Regions from separate parts of the Peribacillus sp. NPDC097295 genome, predicted to be linked through region 2. Evidence: riboswitches for the same ligand, from Rfam matches in the RefSeq annotation. Region 2 holds a riboswitch; each other region holds the start of a gene.
The links. A riboswitch is a leader RNA that binds a small molecule or an ion and turns the genes downstream of it on or off. The one in region 2 is predicted to bind cobalamin.
Positions count from the first base shown of each region.

Region 1: another riboswitch for cobalamin. It lies ahead of ACIQXN_RS07365 (hypothetical protein); the one in region 2 lies ahead of metE (5-methyltetrahydropteroyltriglutamate--homocysteine S-methyltransferase).
Region 3: another riboswitch for cobalamin. It lies ahead of ACIQXN_RS07030 (ribonucleoside-diphosphate reductase subunit alpha); the one in region 2 lies ahead of metE (5-methyltetrahydropteroyltriglutamate--homocysteine S-methyltransferase).
Region 4: another riboswitch for cobalamin. It lies ahead of ACIQXN_RS03875 (ABC transporter substrate-binding protein); the one in region 2 lies ahead of metE (5-methyltetrahydropteroyltriglutamate--homocysteine S-methyltransferase).

Region 1 is NZ_JBIWCW010000003.1:215,346-220,576, forward strand. It holds gene ACIQXN_RS07355 (MetQ/NlpA family ABC transporter substrate-binding protein) at 1-584, opposite strand, end outside; gene ACIQXN_RS07360 (MBL fold metallo-hydrolase) at 1,146-1,937, shown strand; cobalamin riboswitch at 2,042-2,238, shown strand; gene ACIQXN_RS07365 (hypothetical protein) at 2,475-2,690, shown strand; gene ACIQXN_RS07370 (hypothetical protein) at 2,723-2,914, opposite strand; gene ACIQXN_RS07375 (YheE family protein) at 2,981-3,184, opposite strand; gene ACIQXN_RS07380 (YheC/YheD family endospore coat-associated protein) at 3,245-4,441, opposite strand; gene ACIQXN_RS07385 (YheC/YheD family endospore coat-associated protein) at 4,438-5,231, opposite strand, start outside.
Region 2 is NZ_JBIWCW010000005.1:2,705-7,935, reverse strand. It holds gene metE (5-methyltetrahydropteroyltriglutamate--homocysteine S-methyltransferase) at 1-1,796, opposite strand, end outside; cobalamin riboswitch at 1,937-2,130, opposite strand; gene ACIQXN_RS10780 (potassium channel family protein) at 2,417-2,839, shown strand; gene bcp (thioredoxin-dependent thiol peroxidase) at 2,902-3,372, shown strand; gene ACIQXN_RS10770 (aminopeptidase) at 3,384-4,493, shown strand; gene ACIQXN_RS10765 (D-2-hydroxyacid dehydrogenase) at 4,640-5,231, shown strand, end outside.
Region 3 is NZ_JBIWCW010000003.1:149,547-154,777, reverse strand. It holds gene ACIQXN_RS07045 (SulP family inorganic anion transporter) at 1-166, shown strand, start outside; gene ACIQXN_RS07040 (hypothetical protein) at 239-385, shown strand; gene ACIQXN_RS07035 (manganese-dependent inorganic pyrophosphatase) at 456-1,388, opposite strand; cobalamin riboswitch at 1,677-1,858, shown strand; gene ACIQXN_RS07030 (ribonucleoside-diphosphate reductase subunit alpha) at 2,019-4,283, shown strand; gene ACIQXN_RS07025 (ribonucleotide-diphosphate reductase subunit beta) at 4,324-5,231, shown strand, end outside.
Region 4 is NZ_JBIWCW010000002.1:129,750-134,980, reverse strand. It holds gene cbiB (adenosylcobinamide-phosphate synthase CbiB) at 1-332, opposite strand, end outside; gene ACIQXN_RS03885 (heme ABC transporter ATP-binding protein) at 329-1,801, opposite strand; gene ACIQXN_RS03880 (FecCD family ABC transporter permease) at 1,807-2,817, opposite strand; gene ACIQXN_RS03875 (ABC transporter substrate-binding protein) at 2,825-3,790, opposite strand; cobalamin riboswitch at 3,983-4,163, opposite strand; gene ACIQXN_RS03870 (ABC transporter ATP-binding protein) at 4,309-5,154, opposite strand; gene ACIQXN_RS03865 (FecCD family ABC transporter permease) at 5,151-5,231, opposite strand, start outside.

The sequences.
Region 1 (5,231 bases), on a different contig from region 2:
GTCGCACGAGGTAAATGTGTCAATTCCAGAGGTTTGAATACAATGTTCTTCGGATTCTTTGTAATATCCTTTTCTGAAATTGTTAACGGGTCAGCCTCTGGATCCACTTCAATCAGCTCCTCATCTAATAAGAGATTAAGAGCACGGGCAAGGTTTGCCGGGTCATCGGGAATGGCAATGGTCGCCTCATCTGTAATGGTTGCTAAGGACTTGAATTCTTTCGAGTAAATGCCCATGGGTGCTGACGGTACGATAATGAGATCAGAAAGTTCTAAAGCATGTGCTTGAGCGAAGTTGTCCATATATACTTTGTGCTGAAAGAGATTGGCATCGATCGTGCCATTGGCAAGTGCTTTATTTGGCTGGATACAATCACTGTATTCAACAATGTCCACTTTGTAGCCAAGGTCTTCAAGACCCGGTTGAATGGCTTCTATAGCCATGTCCGCATTAGGACCAGTCGTTGCCCCGATTTTCACTTCTTTTTTGCTTTCCGGTTTTTTTATTCCAGGTTCCTCATTTCCACAAGCAGACAGTCCAAGGGATAAGGCACATATGGATAATAAACAAGTGATTTTTTTCATTAGAAATTCCTCCTGAATGTGTGTGGTAAGTCCAAGTTGAGTTGAAGAATTCTATTGTTTGTGAACAGGGTGTGAAAGTCTATTAATGTTGATTTGTATGATGATTGTCCTTAAATATAAAAAACTGCCTCCGTCATTCAATAAAGGGCAGCAAACTTAATACTCTTCTTAATCATTCAACCAATTCTGAAGGGAGAAATCTGTCCTGCCTGGTGGCAGTTGCCTGGATTACAGGCCCTTTTTACTTCAGTCACTGATAAATAAATTACTATTTTAGTATATTTATACTTTTTTAATATAATATATATTATTTATAAAATACAGTAATGTCAATTGTTTTTGCCATCTTAGAATAATTATGGAAATAACAAATATCGGTAAAATTGGAGAGGTGTTTAGTTGGAATGCTCCTTTTCGTCATAAGCCCTGTATAGTTGTGCTTCTCGGAAATGTTTCTGAAGTAGATGATAATTGCTTGAAAAAAGTATAAAGGGATAATACATTTATTGTAAGGTAAATAAAAGAAAAAGGATATTGGACTATTGAAAGGGGTGGAAAGTCATGCTGAAAATGAAAACGATAAATGATGTGGTTTGCGTCCAAGGAATACCGGAGGGCAACAAATCGGGGATGAGTGTGAACATGTTTTTAACAGATGGCCTGCTAATCGATACGGGTGCCCAAATTCTGTTGCAGGAATTGCTTCCATTCTTTGAATCCGCTGATTTCGATTTGGTTGCGTTGACGCATTATCATGAGGACCACACCGGAGGGGCAGCGTGGATACAGGGACATAGGAACGTTCCAATCTATATTCATCCGATGTCCCTTGATGTATGTGCGAAAGATGCTGAATATCCAGATTATCGCAGAGCCTTTTGGGGGAATAGAGACGCTTTCAAGGCAGAGCCGTTAGGTAGCGTAGTCCATTCACGCACTCAAACATGGGAGCCAATCTTTACGCCAGGGCATGCAAGGGACCATATGGTCTACCTGAATCATAGCAATGGCATGCTGTTTTCGGGAGACCTGTATGTTACGCCGAAGACGAAGCTCATATTAAGGGAAGAATCTGTCCCGTTGATCATCGATTCCATCAGAAGATTGCTTCAGTATGATTTTCATGAGGTTTTTTGCTGCCACGCGGGGTATGTACCGAATGGAAAGGAAATGTTCAAAAAGAAGCTTGATTATTTGGAAAATCTGCAGGGAGAAATATTGCTTTTGCATGGTCAGGGCTTGGAGGTCCATGAAATTCAGCAAAGCGTATTGCCGAACCGATATCCGCTTATCGAGATATCTGGACATGAATGGGACTCGGAGCATATTATCACCTCGATATTAAAGGGATAGGAGTTGCCTTCGGGGTAGCCCGATAGATAGGGATTCGGTAACAAGGGCAATACAGGAGCCACATTGTAATCGGGGTAAAAATTTGATACAGTTAAATGGAAAATAGTATACGCCTAGAAACGGGTGCAGATAGAGTCTTGTTTATCTGCTTAAAAGGGAAGACGGTTAAAATCCGGCGCTGTCCCGCAACTGTAAATGAGAGCGATTCGAGTAAGGCCACTGTCTTTTAGTGATGAAAGATGGGAAGGTTCGAAAAGCGATGATCATGAGCCAGGAGACCTGCCTGTTTTTAGCACAACATCAAAAACCTACGAGGATAGGGGGTGTTAAGTGCGAAAAATTAGCAAGAACATGCTTTCATTTTTTAAATGGAAAGGACATGTTCATCTTTGTTATGTTTCGTTTGCACTCTAACAACTTCTAATGGAGAAGTTGTTTTTTATTTTGTAAAAGTCCATATGAGGACAATTTAAGGGAAATCCTGTTTAGCCAATCGGTTTTTTTCAGGACACAGCTATCTATAGGGGGGGCATTTGAGTGTTTGGTACAGTTGAGCATTTTACGGACTATTTAAAAGCGCAAATCATGCGTAATCTTTCGGCAGAAAAAACGGTTTCTTTATATGATTGCCGTGCAAAGTTGATTGAAGAAATTAAGGTTCAAGCAGAGAGCATAAATAAGAAAGAATATGAAGAAAATCTTGAAAAAGCATATAACCAAGTTAATCTGGAAATGTTCGGACTTCAAGAGTAAGAAAGAGCCACCCAAAAGGGAAGCTCCAAATTTTACGGTTTATTTATATTTGGTTTGGTTTCATCATAAAAGTCATGAGCATGTTCGATGTTCAGGGTGTCCGCAGCTTCATATACATTACCGCCTGCGAGTCCTTCATTGATATAACGATCGACATCGAGGAAAACGGAGTCCTTGCCGTCATACTCGGTATCCTTCAAAAAGGTGACCTTTTGTTTATCCAAATGAAATCCCTCCTCGGCTTTTTTTATATTGTTGCCAAAGAGGGTCTTTTTATTCTGCATGGAAAGTCATTCGTAGACGTGGTATACCATTAAATCATGGATCATGCTCTTAAGCTTTTCTTCATCTGATTTTGCAGGCGGATTGGAGATCCACTCGATGGATCCGTCTTTATGATAGAGGGCTTGAACCGCCAGCTTATTAAAGTAAAAGGTAAGTTTCCATCCCGGTAAATTCTTGTGAAGTGGCTTCCATTGAAAGTGTGTAATCATATGTATAACCTCCATATAGCTGTTTCTCATTTCATTATAATGGAAAACGGTGGATGGAGGTTATTTTATTATTTGATTTGGAAAAGTTAGTTCAATGAAAAGGTTTTTTAAATGCAAAAGGCGATTCGCTTCGATTTCTTCTTCGTCAAATTGCATCGGCTTCGAATTCACTTCATAAATGAAGAGAGTTCCGGAAGTATCTTCACCGATGTCGATGGAGAATTCCCCAAGAAATCCAAACTTCCTTGAAAGGATGATTCCGCATCTTTGAGCTATATCCGCTAACTTCCGATTCAACTTCCTCGTTTGCAGGTGCTGATAAGGAAAGAGCTTCCCGCCCCTTGGTGTATGGGTCGTGATTTCCTGGGTCTGTGACATCCTCACACCTTTGCCGGTCACTTTATAAAACCCATTTTCATAATGGACAAGGATCCGGTAATCATATCGGTGACCATTCAGTTTTTTGGGAATAACCGCTCGTTGGGCCAGGTACCCTCTTTTCAGGAGTGACGCTTTATTTGTATCCCAAAATGCCGAGAAATCAGGATATGATTCAATATGTTTCAGGCTTGAAAATTGAAGAGTGCCATCCGGTTTCTCGAGCAGTGTGTAAATTCCCTTGCCTTGGCTACCTTTGCATGGTTTCAAGTAAATATGTTTGTGAAAATGAAAAAAGTCCGATAGTTGCGTTGGTTCTGATAGGTCAATTGTCGACGGAAGATGGCGGGCTAGAGATCCGTCCTCCGTCAATGCTTCGTACATCAAATATTTATCCAAAAAACAGGGATTGAATAAATGAATACGATGCCCTTTGAAAAAGGAGATGAGCTGTTGAAAGCCTGGTGACGCTTCGCCCCCCCTTTTAGGAATGCGGTTATAAACGATATCGGGCAGTGGAACCGTCACTTCATTCCACGAGCTTGTTGCCGAAGAAAACAGGAAGCCTTTCATGGGGTCAGAAAGCAGGGACTCACTCGTGAATACATAGGCCAATATCCCATAATCCGACAAATAGAGAGATAAGTTTTGAAAAAGCGTCAAGTTTCCCCCAATACCCGATTCCTTTTTTGGGTCAAGGGAGGTCAATATCCCGACGACAAGCACCCGGTTTCCCGGGAACAGGGTGATGGGTACGAGTGTCTGTTGATGATGATCTTCCTTAAAAGCAATTTCCTCATTCGCCACTCCGGCATAAAGATGGATATTTTCTTGGTTATGGCTCCATTTTTCAGAAGTAACATCGTAAAAAATATTCATTTCTGCATACCGATTGATTGCGTAATCGTTTGTTCGGTGAGATAAATCGCATAATCGAGACTTAGCTTCCTGGTTAAAAGTTCAAATTCCTTTAGCTTCGGGTGTGAGAAGATGGAACGGCCGGGCTTCGAATTGGCTTCAAACATCCATACTTGCCCTTTTTTGTCCAAACCGAGGTCGAACCCGATTTCCCCAATGATGCCATCCAGATGTTCCTCAATGCTCTCACTTAATATCAAAGCAGCTTCTGATAACTTTTCCTCGACTTTTTTTGCTTCCTCGTCATCTCCGTAAAGTTCCGCAAGCGTTTTAATGACTCCACCGCTTTTAATATGGGTCGTCACGCTACCGGCCCCGGAAATTTTTGCGGCGATGGCCGTTACTTGCCATACCCCGTTGCTGTCCTTGTTCGTATGGACCCTGAAATCCACTGGACGGTTAGAAGATTTGATTAACGGGATGCCTTGCTGGACAATCAGGTTTTCAAGTGGCCGATTGTGAAAGACATGTTTAAGGATGGCTTCAAGTGTGGAGAACTTTTGTAGTTTATTTTCCTGTGCCTCGTTTTTATATCGGCAATAATAGACGTCTTCATGTTTATCGTAAAGAACTTGATGAATGCCTAAGCCAAGGCTACCATGAATGGGTTTAATATAGACTTGACGGTAATGCGAGAGAAGCGTCTCAACGACAGATAATGATTGAAAGGGATAAGTTTCAGGTAGGAAAGGCAGGGCCCGATCATCCGCATTCAACCGTTCATATACATCCCATTTATTGAAGAAACCGG
Region 2 (5,231 bases):
CCTGCTGATTCCAATGCCTCTACTTCTTGTTTCAAGGCCAATGCCAATTGATAGCAGATATTTTCCCGTGAAATATCGTCACGGACGAACGACCAGTTCAGAATCGTAACGGGACCGGTCAGCATTCCCTTCACCGTTTTTTTAGTCAAGGCTTGTGCATACACACTTTCTTTGACCGTCATCGGATCGATGAAATGGACATCGCCATAGATCACGGGAGGCTTTACACAGCGGGAGCCATAAGACTGAACCCATCCTTTTTCAAGAAAGACGAATCCACCCAGCTTATGACCGAAGAACTCGACCATATCCGTTCGTTCGAACTCCCCGTGCACAAGGACATCCAAGCCGATTTCTTCCTGGATATCAATCCATCTGCCAATCTCCTCGTTCACGAATGCTTCATATTGATCAGATGTCCATTCACCGCGTTTGAATTTCCCGCGGGCCTGTTTAACTTCCGCGGTCTGCGGAAAGCTTCCAATTGTAGTGGTTGGAAGGAAAGGCAGGTTGAAATACTCCTGTTGTTTTTGATAGCGCTGTTTAAATGGCAGGGTACGGCCATGGGTTTGCAGCTTCGACTGTTCAACAGCGGATTGCACGTCTTTATGGTTTCTGGCCTTTGAATTCTTTAAGGTCTGCCATGCAGCTTTGTTTGCCGCCACCTTTTCTTCGATTGATTCTAGACCTTCGTTGTTCCCTCTGACCAAAAGCGTGATTTCTTCTAGTTTCTCATCAGCAAAGGCAAGGGCTTCTTTCACATCGCTAGCTAGTTCTGTCTCGTTTCGAACCGTCACTGGAACATGTAGCAGGGAGCAGGAAGGTTGAAGCCAAATTCGATCTTCGGCTACGTGTTTCGTAATGGACCCGACCAACTCGATTTTTTTCGTCAAGTCAGAAAGCCAAATATTTTTCCCGTCAATCACACCGGCCCCAAGTATTTTATCTTGCGGGAAACCGACTGTTTGAAGATTGCTGAGATTTTTTCCTTTGTCATGGACCAAATCAAGGCCAATTCCTTGAACGGGCAAGTCGATCACTTCTTGGTAGTGCTCTACAGCATCAAAGTATGTTTGCAGCATGATGTTCAAGTTGGGTGCAGCTTCATTCAATTTTTCATACAGGTATGTAACAGTTTTCATTTCGTCTTTGGAAAGGGAAGAAACAAGGGAAGGTTCATCGATCTGCACCCACTTCACGCCTTCTTGTTCCAGCTCTCGCAAAATTTTTGTGTATAAAGGCAACAAGCTCAGGATGATGGCCGGAAGATCTTTTTTATCATAGCCTTTTGACAAAGAAATGAATGTGTAAGGTCCGACTATAACCGGTTTCGTATCGATTCCTAGTTTTTCCTTGGCTTCGCGGTAAGCGGCAAGCGGCTTGTTTTCTGTCAACGTAAGCTGAGACTGTTTTAACTCTGGAACGATATAGTGATAATTTGTATTGAACCATTTCGTCATTTCGGAAGCGACTTCATCCTTGTTCCCACGGGCCATTGAATAATAAACGGAAAGGGGGACACTGCCACCTTTATAAGCCGAATATCGCTCAGGCACCAGGCCGAACATGACGGACATATCGAGCATTTGATCATATAACGTAAAGTCGTTGACCGGGATGATATTGATGCCTTGATCCTTTTGTTTCTGCAAATTGCCTAAACGGATCGCTTCCAATTGCGACGTGAATTCCGTTTCGTTTAATGTTCCAGCCCAATATGCCTCTAATGTACGTTTCCATTCACGATCCTCACCGATTCGTGGGTACCCTATATTACTACTTTTCAACACATCCATCTCCTTTTAATGAAATATCAACAAAAAAAGCACCCCTAACCGTCAAAAGAGAAAGTTAGAAATGCTTAAAATAAAGGGGCACGAAAATACCCCTTATCCTTATAAGGTCCCTAACACTTCCCTATCTCCCGTAGGTTAAAACAGTGTTGTCGAAATAGGCAGGTCTCCTGGCTCAAGGAATCTAACTTAGCGGCTAAAGCCTTCCCAATCATAAAGATCAGTGGCAACAAACATAGCCCTAACATTCCCATTACAGTGGCGGGACCGCGCCGGAATTACACCGGACTTCCCTTTTCATCCTAAAAAATTAGGAACCTATCTCCACATATTAAATTCAAAAAAACTCGTCCATATAAAAAACAGATAGTAAATTCTAATAATATAAAATATTATAAAAATTTAACCCATCTTAGCATACCCCAATTGTATGGGTCAACAAGGAAAAAGTCGGGAAATGGGGTCTGACCCCCACCGCATATCGTCAAAACGCCTGCTGCATCTACGTATTTTTCGATCTGAAGTGTTTGGGAAATAGGGTCTGCCCCCCTAAACCGAGCATATATTGACTCGTTTAAGAGTATGTATAGGGGGAGTGGGCTGTTTTGAAATGAGGCGTAGGGATGACCTTTTATATTTTGATTGTGGGGATTATCTTTTGCATGGTGATGAGCATTCGGACCTTATTTCTTTCTGAGTCGGAGGCAAAGAAGTTTTCTCTTGAAGATATGCTCTGGCTCGGCAATTTATATGCGACATTATTAGTTGGTTTTGCACTGATTTATTTATTATACGAGCTTCAGAATCATTCGGTGATTCTTGATATGGGCAATCGGTTGGATGGGACCTTTTCTGAGCAGCTGAAGACATCCTTCTATTTTAGTGCGATGACAATGTTCTCGGTTGGATACGGGGATATCTCGCCAATCGGGATTGGCCGGATGATCGCGACAATCCAAGCATTCATTGGCTACACGCTTCCGGCCGCCTTTGTGATAAGGGCCGTAATCGATTTCGAGCAGAAGGAAAAGAACAAGAAGAAATGAAAGTTGTGTTTCTTTCGATTATTGGGTACGCTTACCATAATGAAAGAAATGGAGGGGTTAGAATGACACTTAACATTGGAGAAAAAGCACCTGATTTTCAACTGCCAGCAAACAACGGAGAACAAGTTTCCCTATCACAATTCAGTGGTAAACACGTTGTATTATATTTTTACCCAAAAGACATGACACCCGGTTGTACAACGGAAGCGTGTGATTTCCGTGACCATAATGAGCAATTCGAAGAGCTCGATGCTGTCATCATCGGGATTAGCCCGGATCCGGCAGCGCGACATGAAAAATTCATTGAAAAACATGGGCTGCCTTTCCTGTTGCTTGCGGATGAAAAGCAGGAAGTTGCTGAATTATACGGCGTATGGAAATTGAAAAAGAACTTCGGTAAGGAATACATGGGCATCGAGCGTTCGACTTTCCTGATTGATAAGGAAGGGAAGATCGTGAAAGAATGGCGTAAAGTCAAAGTGAAGGGCCACGTCGAAGAAGCGTTAGAAACTCTTCGCGACTTAGAAAAATAAGGTACAGGCTAATGAAGGATGAGCGACTGACCAAACTTGCGGAGCGGCTGATTCATCATTCATTGAGATTGCAGGCGAAAGAGAGGGTCTTGATCCGTGGACCTGTAGCCGCAAAAGCTCTAATGAAGGAACTGATTGATGAAGCCTATAGAATGGGTGCCTATCCTTATGCGGAACTCGAAGATGATGAAATCACCAGTCATCTCCTTAGAGGGAATGTTAAGGAGCAGCTCGATACCTTATCGGAGTGGAATTATAAGAAATACGAAGACGTAGATGCCCTCATCATCGTGTCCGGTGACGGTAGCGAGGGGAGAGGGGCGATTGTGCCTCCGGAAAGATATCATCTTCAAGAGGCGGCCATGAAAACGTCCACGATGTTTTTCGTCAATAATCGGCGCTGGGTCCTGCTGAATTTTCCGACCATCGGTTCTGCAAAAAAAGCCGGCATGAGCTTTGAACAATATGAAGATTTCTTGTTAAACGTTTGCACACTGGATTATCGCAAGATGGAAAGGGCCATGAAAGTGTTGAAGGAATGGATGGAGCGGACTGATCAAGTCCGAATCCTTTCGCCGGGGACCGACCTCACTTTTTCGATAAAAAATATGCCTGCCGTCATTTGCGCGGGAAATCATAACCTGCCAGACGGAGAAGTATTCACGGCACCTCTGAAAGATAGTGTCAATGGAACGATATCCTTCAACACGTCTTCTGCCTATCAAGGCAATGTCTTTCAGGACATCACACTCTCGTTTCAAGAGGGGAGAATCATGAAAGCGACTTCCAATCAATCGGACAAAATGAACAGGCTACTCGATGGGGATGAAGGATCCCGTTATATCGGGGAATTCGCAATGGGTGTCAACCCGTATATTCTGGAACCTATGGGCGATATCCTCTTTGACGAGAAGATTAGCGGGAGCCTTCACCTTGCAGCGGGTCAATCCTATCAAGAAGCCGATAATGGGAACCAATCTTCTTCACATTGGGACATGGTCTTGATCCAGCGCCCAGAATATGGAGGCGGGGACATCTACTTTGATGATATACTGATACGTAAGGACGGTTTATTTGTACCGTCGGAATTATGCCATTTAAACCCTGATCACTTAAAATAAAAGCCCTTTTTAATAGGGAGAGGCGTTTGTCCAACTCAAAAAGAGGACCCCTGAATATGATTAATTAAGGGAATACCTCCTCATGAAAAGTTGCGCGGGACATAAAGTGCCCGTGTTTTTTTATGTAAAAAAAAGGAGAGATAGTGATGTTAATACTTTCAACAATCATTCCAAAAGAAGACATTCAAACGAAGATGACCCGTACTTTCCCAAATCTTACATTCCATTACCAAGAAACATGGACCGATGAAAAACTTCAAGAAGCTGAAGTTCTTATTACATATGGAGAAGATTTAACGGATGAAATCATTGAACGGGCTGTGAATGTGAAATGGATCATGGTCATGAGCGCCGGCCTGGAATTATTGCCTATGACATCCATTGAGAAACGCGGAATCCTGGTGACAAATGCAAGGGGCATTCATAAAATCCCAATGGCGGAATACACAATGGGCATGTTGTTGCAGTATGAAAAAAAATTAAAGCAACTAATTGAGAATGAAGCCGCCGAAATATGGGACCGGAAGATAGAAGTGGGCGAATTGAATGGAAAAACGATGCTCATCCTTGGTACAGGGGCTATCGGCGGGGAAGTGGCACGTCTTGCCAAGGCATTTAGAATGACGACCCTCGGAGTCAATCGAAGCGGTAAAGCCGTTGAACACATTGATCATCTATATAGACTTACTGAGATAGGGGAAGCGTTGCCCAAAGCGGATTACATCGTTTGTGTTTTAC
Region 3 (5,231 bases), on a different contig from region 2:
CATTATCATTGATTTTTCCGATTCGAAAATATGGGACGCTTCAGCTGTGGATGCCGTCGAGAAAGTCGTCCTAAAATACAGGGTGCAAGGCAAAACGGTTCAGGTACTTGGCCTTGATCAGGAGAGTTCCCAGTTGCTAAAGAATCTAGCCTCTTATGTAAAGTAAACGTTACATTGCATAAAATCTTCATGAACCGCCAAACTAGAGTGAAGGATACTCTGGATTGGAGGAAGAACCATGTCAACTGATCAGGATTATACAGCCGCAGACTTATCACCGGACCTTCTCAATGAATTAAAACTCTTTGAAGGAAAAATGCGTGAGGAATCAAACAAAGAACTGATTGTGATTGCGTATGAAAAAGAAAAAGATGCATTGAATTAAAAAAAGGACTCGAAGGCCATTATAAAGTGGCATCGAGTCCTTTTTTTATAACTGTTGTAATCTGCCCGGCTTATAGCTTAGCGAAAATGTCTGTTAAAACTGGGACGATTTGTTTTTTACGTGACACGACGCCTTCTAAAACGGCGATATTGTTATTCAATGTAACGTTATAGGCTTTTTCGACCGCAAACGCTGATGTTCCAAGAGCCAAGGCTACAGAATCATTCGTTAAGATATCCGTTACCACGAATAAGAATAAATCTAGTTCTTTCGCGGCAATGACAGCCTGAATCGCTGCTTCGATTTCTGTTTGCTTTGCAAGTACTTCGTTCGGATCAACAGCATTTACTTGAGCAATCTCAACTTTTGCCGTTCCCATAGCAAATTCTTTTGCATCAAGAGTGATGAGCTGATCAATCGTTTTATCACTCAAGTCAGCTCCAGCTTTTAGCATCTCTAAACCGTATGTTTCAGCATTCACACCCGCAATTTCAGCTAATTCCATAGCCGCTGCGACGTCTTGCTCTGTGCATGTAGGGGATTTGAATAGTAAAGAATCGGAAATGATGGCTGAAAGCATAAGTCCTGCAATTGCCTTAGGCACTTCAATCCCATTTTCTTTGTAAATCTTATTTAAGATAGTAGCCGTGCAACCAACCGGTTCCGCGCGGTAATATAAAGGATCACTTGTTTCGAAATTAGCGATGCGGTGGTGGTCGATGACTTCCAATACGCGGACTTGATCGATGTCTTCAGCACTTTGTTGGCGTTCGTTATGATCGACCAAAATCACTCCATCCGCTTCCCCAGCCACTTTATCAACAAGGCGAGGTGCCTCGAATTTGAATTGGTCCAACGCATATTGCGTTTCACCATTGACTTCACCAAGACGAACTGGTTCAGTATTCACGCCCAGCTGTTTTTTTAGATCAGCATACGCGATGGCTGAACAAATAGTGTCTGTATCCGGATTTTTATGTCCAAAAACTAATATTTTTTCCACGATTTTTGCTCCTTTTTCCTAAATGATTTTCAGGGTTCTTTCTTTTCAATAAGCAGAATCCCTAGTTTTGCTATGCAATTTATTTTAACACAAAACACCTGACAATCCTCGAGGGATTTTTCGATTCCCCCCTATATTCTTTCACTATCCTCTTCCGTTATTAGACCTTGTCAATAGATATGAATCGGATTTCTTAAATATAAATGTTGAATTATCGGCACAGATGGCTTACGATTATAGAAGTATAAATACTAGATATTGACTTTTCTAACAACTCAAATAACTATATATAGAAAAAATGAACCAAGGTGCCAGAGATGGCTGAAAAGGGAATCCGGTGTGATCCCGGAACTGTCCCCGCAACTGTAAATGTGACGAAATGAGAAAACCACTGTATAGCTCTCTATACGGGAAGGACTCAAAGTAGGATGATCATGAGTCAGGAGACCTGCCTGGTTTTTTCAAGTTTCTTATTCTTCGGGGATTGAGATGATGAAACGATAGTGTAACGGCTATTTTTTCATGGCTCTTTTATCCTATCGTTTGATCCGCTCAATTTATTGGGCGGATTTTTTTTATTTACGTACGTTTTAAGGAGGAATACTCATGACTCAAACATATAACACGGCTATGGAAACCGAAACAAAATCAATCCAGCTTGATATGCTATCAAAGGATTTCGAAGACCGGCTTGATATGGACAAATTTAAAAAGCGCTTCACTAAATGGCTCGATCGAAAAAGTGATGCTTCTGAAGAACAAACATCGAAAAAACTAATACAGCTTGCCCTTGAAAGTGTCGATATCGATGCGCCTGACTGGACATTTGTCGCCGCCAGGGAACTTTTGAATACCATGTATCGCGATGCCCGGACAAATCGGGGCTATGAAGGCAGAAGCTATGGACCTTTCTATGAATTAATCAAAGAACTCTCGCAACAGCATGAAGGCCAGCGTTACCCTGTTTATAAATCGGAGCTTCTCGATTCCTACACAAAAACGGAGATCGAAGAATTGGGTTCAGTCATCAATCCGGAAAAAGATAACCTCTTTTCTTATATCGGAATCTATCTTTTGAATGACAGATACTTGGCCCGTCCAAAAAAAGACAAGGTCTATGAACTTCCTCAGGAGCGCTTCATGATCATTGCCATGGAAATCATGAGGCTTGAAAAAACGGAACATCGCCTGCAGCTTGTTAAAGAAGCGTACTGGGCCATGTCCAACCTGTATATGACGGTTGCGACCCCTACCCTCTCGAATGCCGGTAAGACCCACGGGCAATTGAGTTCATGCTTCATCGATGCGATAGAAGATTCCATCGACGGAATCTATCAATCAAACTATGATGCTGCCAAAGTTTCCAAATTCGGTGGTGGGGTCGGTCTATATGTCGGGAAAATCCGCTCGCTCGGATCTGATATCCGCGGTTTTTCCGGAAACAGTTCAGGCACGACTCCCTGGATTCGTCTCTTTAACCAAACCGCCGTCAGCGTCGATCAATTGGGTCAACGCAAAGGTGCCATTGCCATCTATATGGACGCTTGGCATAAAGACATCATGAGCTTCCTTGACTTGAAAACGCAAAACGGAGACGACCGCTTAAAAGCACATGATATTTTCACAGGCGTTTGTATCCCCGATTTGTTCATGGAAGCCGTGCGCGACAGGAAGGAATGGTATCTTTTCGATCCGCATACCGTGAAGCAGACCCTTGGGTTCTCCCTCGAAGATTTTTATGATGAGAAAAAAGGGGAAGGAAGTTTCAGGGACCATTACGCCCTCGCTGTAGAGGCCGCAGAAAATGGCGTACTTCCAGGCTATAGTTTCGAGAAAATCAACGCGATGGACATTATGAAAGGCATCATGATTTCACAATTAGAAGAAGGCGTGCCCTATATGTTCTACCGGGATGAGGTGAACAGGAAGAACCCGAATAAGCATAAAGGGATGATTTATTGTTCTAATCTTTGTACGGAAATTGCCCAGAATTTAAGCCCGTCAACGATCACCGACGAATATGAAACAGAAGATGGCGATGTCGTCGTGGTTCGCAAAAGCGGGGATTTCGTAGTCTGTAACCTTTCCTCCATCAACCTGCCCCGCGCAGTGAACAGTGATGTGTTGGAAAGACTGATCCCGATTCAGATTCGCATGCTCGATAACGTCATTGACGTGAATACCTTACCGGTCAAACAGGCATCCATTTCAAATAAACGGTACCGATCTATCGGCTTAGGAACATTCGGTTGGCATCATTTACTGGCAACCCAAAATATCTACTGGGAATCTGATGAAGCCGTTCAGTTTGCCGATACTTTATACGAAAAAATCGCTTACTTAACCATTAAGGCATCCAATGAATTGGCCAAGGAAAAAGGAAGCTATCCCTATTTCGAAGGGTCGGATTGGCATACGGGAGAGTATTTCGACCTTCGGGACTATACGGATTCAAAATGGTTGGAATTAAAAGAAGAAGTGCAGCAGCATGGCACACGAAATGGCTATTTAATGGCGATTGCCCCCAACTCATCAACGGCAAAAATCGGTCATTCCACGGATGGAATCGATCCGTTATATGAAATTGAATTTTATGAAGAGAAGAAAAACTTCAAATTCAAAGTGACCGCGCCTGGATTGACGCCTAATACGTATGAATACTATAAAAAAACGCGCTTCCATTTGGACCAAAAGGAAAGCATCAGGCAAAATGCAGCCCGCCAGCGTCATATCGACCAAGCCATTAGTTTCAATTTGTATGTACAAAACACGATCAAAGCCAAAGTGTTATTGGATATCCATCTGACAGCTTGGGAAAGTGGATTGAAATCGACTTATTATCTTCGTTCCACTTCATCCGAATACGACAATGCGTGCGAGAGCTGCTCTAGTTAACTAGCTTGATCGGAATTAATTTTTGAAGGAGACTTTACAGATGACAAACCATATCAAGAAAATCAGGATGCTCGAACCAACCCATCCTACCAAAGCGACCGGCGTATTCAAAGGAGAAGCTTCAGGCTTCCTCCTTTGGAATGACATTCAATATGAAAAGTTCTATGACACGTATACACAGCTCATCAATAATTTTTGGAAGCCTTCAAGCGTGAACATGATTCAGGATAAAAAGCAGTGGGGGGAATTGGATGAGGATATCCAGGACGCTTTCCTCGATATCCTCACAATGATTGCCGGGATGGACAGCCTGCAAACGCCGACATTAGTGGAAATCCTTCGCTACATCAAAGATCCGGCAGCAAAGGCGATCCTCGCCAACATGGCCCAGCAAGAATCGATTCATAATGAATCGTATTCTTACATTCTTGCTTCTTTGATTCCTGTCGGCAAGCAAAAACAGCTTTTTGACCGCATTAAAGAGCACCCGGAAGTAATCAAGCGGAACCAGCCGATCGTGGATGCCTACCAAACATTTGTGGATGATCCTAGCCCTCAGCACTTATTCGAGGCTCTCATCCATTCCACCAACCTTGAAGGGATCTATTTTTACCTGGCATTCGCCTTCTATTACAACTTAGGCCGTCAAAATCTGATGACCGGTTCGGCAACGATGATTTCCTATATTCATCGCGATGAAATGGTCCACTTCGATTTCATTGGCATGCTTGTCCAAATCTTGATGTATGAATACCCGGAATTGAATAATGAAGACAACACGAAATTCATCTATACGACGATTGAAAAAGCCGTAGAACTTGAAAAGGAATGGTCCGAATATATGCTTGAAGATATCCAAACAAAAGCAGATCTCGATTTGGAAGAATTCAATGAGTATATCGAATATATCGCTAACAAACGATTACGCATGCTTGGACTTGAAAACTT
Region 4 (5,231 bases), on a different contig from region 2:
AGTGGGTCATAAACATCCATTCCGGCCTGTTTTAAACTCTTTTGGGCAATCGTCGTAGAAATCACGAGCGCTTCCCAAACGATCCCGGCAAAAGGATGAACTCTATAAGCTAAATAGACTGTCATGGATGTGACTGTCAATACGATCAGTAAGATGATCAGAAGCATGAACAGGCCTTTTCCCTTTTTTCTTCTTCCGTTATTGAGAGCTCTATCAAGCTTATTAATCAGCGATCCTATCCATTTGACCGGATGCGGCCAATCAGGAGGATCTCCAATTAATAAATCAAGGATAAATGCCAATGTAATCGCATAGAGATGGTAATAAATCATAGGTTCTCAATCCGTTTCCTACTATTCTCAATTGCCTCTACCGTACATTCATACACACCACGGCTAATCAACTTCCCAAGCGGTGTGATGGTCCCCGCATATTGAAGGGCTGTTCCTCTTTGTGTAGCCGCAATCAAGATACTGTCCGTCGAAGTTCCTGTCGCCCATGTGTTTGTCACCTGGTCGAGCACGTATAAATCGTGAAGTGCTTTTACTTTCGCTTCGGTCGCCGTCACAATACTGTGAATGAACGCTTCTTCCGCTAGGTGGCCATTCACAAAGATCCAGGTATTGATTGTACCCGGAGACGAAGTCCATAAATGCTTATCTGCTAAAGAAGCATCGATGGCATTCCCAACCCCCGCCGTCACCATGACGAATATTGAAAAATCCTCAACTCTTAAAAGTCGGTATGCCACTGTATCAAGAAAAACAGCTGTCATCATTCCGACGGTTTCCTGTGGTTCAAAGCCGTATGTCTTTAAATAATCAGCCATTTCAGCAATATGGTCTTCGCAATTATAATCGTAATGGACATGACGATTCACGAAATGCTGATGCCATCCCGTCCCCGAACCAGTCACACCCGATGACATTGTTCTAAGTGGGATGGGTGAACTCAAATGAATAAATTCTGAATTCTGCTTCAGGTGACTTTCATTGATTTCCAAGGGAGCGAACTCACCAGCATGCTTCTCGGGTACAATGAACATTTGCGGCTTGGGCAAGGCTGGGTGCGGATGTTTTTCAATTCTCGTCCGGTACACCTCCTGAATCCTTTCCTGTTGAAGTACCTCATTCGGAACATCAATCACCTGGACGCGCCCTTTTTCAAGCAGCATGAGCCGATCGCAATATAGGCCTGCCAAGTTTAAATCGTGAAAAATCGAAATGACGGTTAACTGTTGCTCTTTAGCCATTTTCTTCATTAAATCGAGAAGCTCTTTTTGATAGGAAAGATCCAGATGATTCGTCGGTTCATCCAGAAAAAGGATTTCCGGTTCCTGAGCAAGGGCCTGCGCCAATAAAACACGCTGCCTTTCTCCGCCTGAAAGCCGTTCAAATTGCATTTCCTGAAATTCCATCACTCCCGTTTGCTTCATCACGCGTTGGACAATCTCTTCGTCTTCTGCCGTCCAACTATGAAACCAACCTCTTTGATGGGCATATCGCCCAAGGGAAACGGTCTCTTTTACTGTATAGGAAAAAGCTAACGAGGAATGTTGCGGCAGGACAGCGATGACCTGCGCCAATTGTTTGGCCGAATATTCCTGTATGTCTTTCCCCTTAATTCCGATCGTTCCCGCCTTATATTCAAGGATACCGCTAAGCATGCCCAATAACGTCGTTTTCCCACTTCCATTTGGTCCCAAAATACCGAATAGCTCCCCCTTGTTTACATCAAACGAGACAGAGTCCAAAACAGCTTTATTGTCATATCCTCCTGTTAACCCTTTCACTTCAAGCATGCTATTTACCCTTCTCTCCGTCTCTTTAATAAAATAAATGCGAACGCCGGTGCACCAATCAGTGAGGTGATTACACCTATCGGCAACTCTGATGGTGCAATGATCGTTCGAGCCACCAGGTCAGCCAATATTAAAAAGCCGCTTCCCACAATCATTGATAACGGCAGAAGGTGCTTATGGTCAGGACCCCAAATCCGGCGGACCAAATGAGGGATGACCAACCCTACAAAGCCAATCGTCCCTGAAACGGCAACGGCCGCCCCAGTCAGTATCGAACCGGCTACCAGGATCAGCATTTTTCTCCGTTGGACATTCACGCCTAAGTGCCTCGCACGCTCTTCCCCAAATGTCATCGCATTCAGTTCGTGGGTGTTCATCATCAAAATCAGCGAACCGACGATGAAAAATGGCAATATAATCGCAATATAATTCCAACCGCGCATAGAGACGCTTCCCATCAGCCAGCTGATGATTTGCCTTAATTCCTCACCCGTCAATGCAATCATCAACGAGATGAAGGCACTTAGAAACGAGCTGAAAATGATACCGGTTAAAATAATCGTTTCCACCTTCATCGATCGATCCATTTTTCTGGCGAAGGTCAGTACGCAAAAAATCGTAATCAATGAAAATAGAACGCTTAATGTAGGCAATGTATAGAGGCCAAAAAACGGCAATGAAATATTTAAGAACAACGTTAACACGGCACCAAGAGAAGCGCCTGAGGAGATTCCCAATGTGTAGGGATCAGCCAGTGGATTCCGGAGCAACCCTTGAAACGCTGCCCCTGCAATTGCAAGCGATGCTCCAACCAAACCTGCAAGCAACACCCTCGGCAGGCGTATGTTCATCACGATATTCGTCAAGGTCTCATCTGGTTCTACGGCAATGGGCAAATGAAGAACTTCTGTGCCGATGATTTGTAAGAGCATCGGTACCGGTACTGATACCGAGCCTATCGAGATCCCAATTACCATCGAGATAATCAAAAACGATAGAGCAAATATATAGGCCATTGCCCGTTTAGTTGTCAAATACGTTCGGATAGACTGATTTGGCAAGTTCCTCTACTCCCTCTATAAGCCTTGGACCGGATCGAGTGACAAGATCCGAATGAACATCGAAGACCTCTCCATTCTTAACTGCCTTGATGTCTTCCCATCCACTTCGTCCCGTGACTTCTTTGACTGGGTTTCCTGTGTAATACCCATAGGTTGTAATGATGACATCCGGATTGGCCGCAATCAATGACTCTTCATCAAGTTTTACCCATCCATCCAATTCTCCCGATACATTATCCGCTGAGATGATGCCCAGCATTTCGTCCATGAAAGTGTTTTTCCCCGTCGTATAAATTTCTGGTGACGGTGAAACTTCCACTAACACGCTTTTTCTTTCCTCATCCTTTATGGCCTTGGCTTTTACTTTGATCTTTTCTAGCTTGTTCTGCATCGTCGCAACGATTTCCTTTGCTTTATCAAGTTCCCCCGTTGCCTTCCCAATCATCTCCAAAGACGTATATACATCTTTAAAACTTTGAGCATCGTTTACGGTAAGTACCGGAATTCCAGCATCCTTAAGCTGCTGGATACCTTCTTTGGAATTATGAGCACTCTCGTGAGCAAGAACGATATCCGGCTGTAAGGATACAATCATCTCGGTGTCTATTTCCATTCCGCCAACTTTTTGGATGTCTTTCGTTTCTTCCGGGTAATTATCATTCTCGGAAACTCCAATAAGTTTCTCCCCTAACCCAAGGGCGAAGACCGCTTCGGTATTACTCGGGATTAATGAAATGATTTTTTCCGGCTTCTGCTCGATGGCGACCTTTTCACCAACTGCATCTTGTAAAGTAAGTGGGAAGCTTTGATTTTCAGCTTGATTTGTCGACTGCTTCTCTTTTGTTCCTTCCTTAGATGTATCGTTGCAGCCAATCAGCATACTGATCGTCAATCCAACCACAAGGATGAAACTATATATCTTCCTCATTTTAAAACCCCCATCATAATTGCGTTTCTTTATCGTTTTAAAAGCAAAGGTCAATCAATTAACTCTCTACATATGGTTTGTAATTTTCCAAGGCATACAAAAAAGCATCCCCCATCAAAACGGAAGATGCTTGTATGGCATTAAACATACGGACGCATAGCTCTGCCACACACCTCCCTATCCGCGTAGGTAACTGGTGTACGAATTTTGGCAGGTCTCCTGGCTCATGGTCATTGTTAACGGCGCCTTCCCATACGTTCGTTCATACAGTGGCATTCGTCCGTTTACTCCCATTTACAGTGGCGCGACCGCGTTGGTATTTCACCAACTTCCCTTTCAAGTCTTTTCAGACACCAAATCGTTCATAGGTATATCATTTCACTGCCTCTCATTATACACTATTTCTGAAACCGTATTATATGATATTTCAGATTACTTTCAAATCGCATTCATTAACATTCTGTAACTCTCGAACGCAAAAGAAGGCAACCAATCAGTTTGGCTGCCTTCTTTTGCGATTAAAAGTTATTAAAACGACAAGTACTTTGATCACGTAAAAGACCTAGATCTTTCGGCACCATCGTTTCGATCAAAAAGTCATCTTCTTCCTCGTAAATGATTTTCTTCATTTCGATTCCGAAATACTCCTTCATCCGGGCTTCCGTCATCACTTCGCGGACTTCGCCATACACCACACGCTTTTCCTTTGCAGTCATTAAAACATGGTCAGCCAAGTAGAATGCGTGGTTCGGATAATGCGTGTTGATGATACAAGAAATGTTCTTCTCTTTCGATAACCGCTTTAGTGTCTGTAAAATCACGATTTGTTTTTGAATATCAAGATGCGACTCCGGTTCATCAAGAATCAATACATCCGGCTCCGACACAAGCGTCCGAGCAATCAAGGCCAGTTGCAGTTCCCCACCACTGACGGAATTACAGGACTTTTTGGCAAGGTGAGCAATGCCAACCATTTCAAGAGCAGCGATGGCAGCCTCCCGATCCTTTGCAGAAGGCTGGGATAGCGTACTGATATAAGGCGCCCTTCCCATAATGACAAGCTCTTCCAAAGTAAACCCGAAAACCATTTTATGTGCCTGAGGAACATAACCGATTCGTTTCCAGATCGTTTTGCGTGATAACGCAGTAAGCGGTTTTCCGTCGATGAGCGTTTGACCTTTTTTCCAATCCAGAAGGCCGGTGATGCACTTCAGCATCGTGGTTTTACCCGCACCGTTCGGACCAAGAATCGCCATGATCTCTCCGTCATTCAACGAAAAGTCAATGTCGGTCTGGTAAAGGAAAGGAGCTTTCTCTCTTTTTTTAGCATAGAAAAAATTCCCTCCCTGCACCTCGATTTTCATGACCACCCACCTCCTGTCTTTCTAAGTAGAATCGCAAAGAATGGTGCGCCGATAATGGCTGTCAATATCGATAGCGG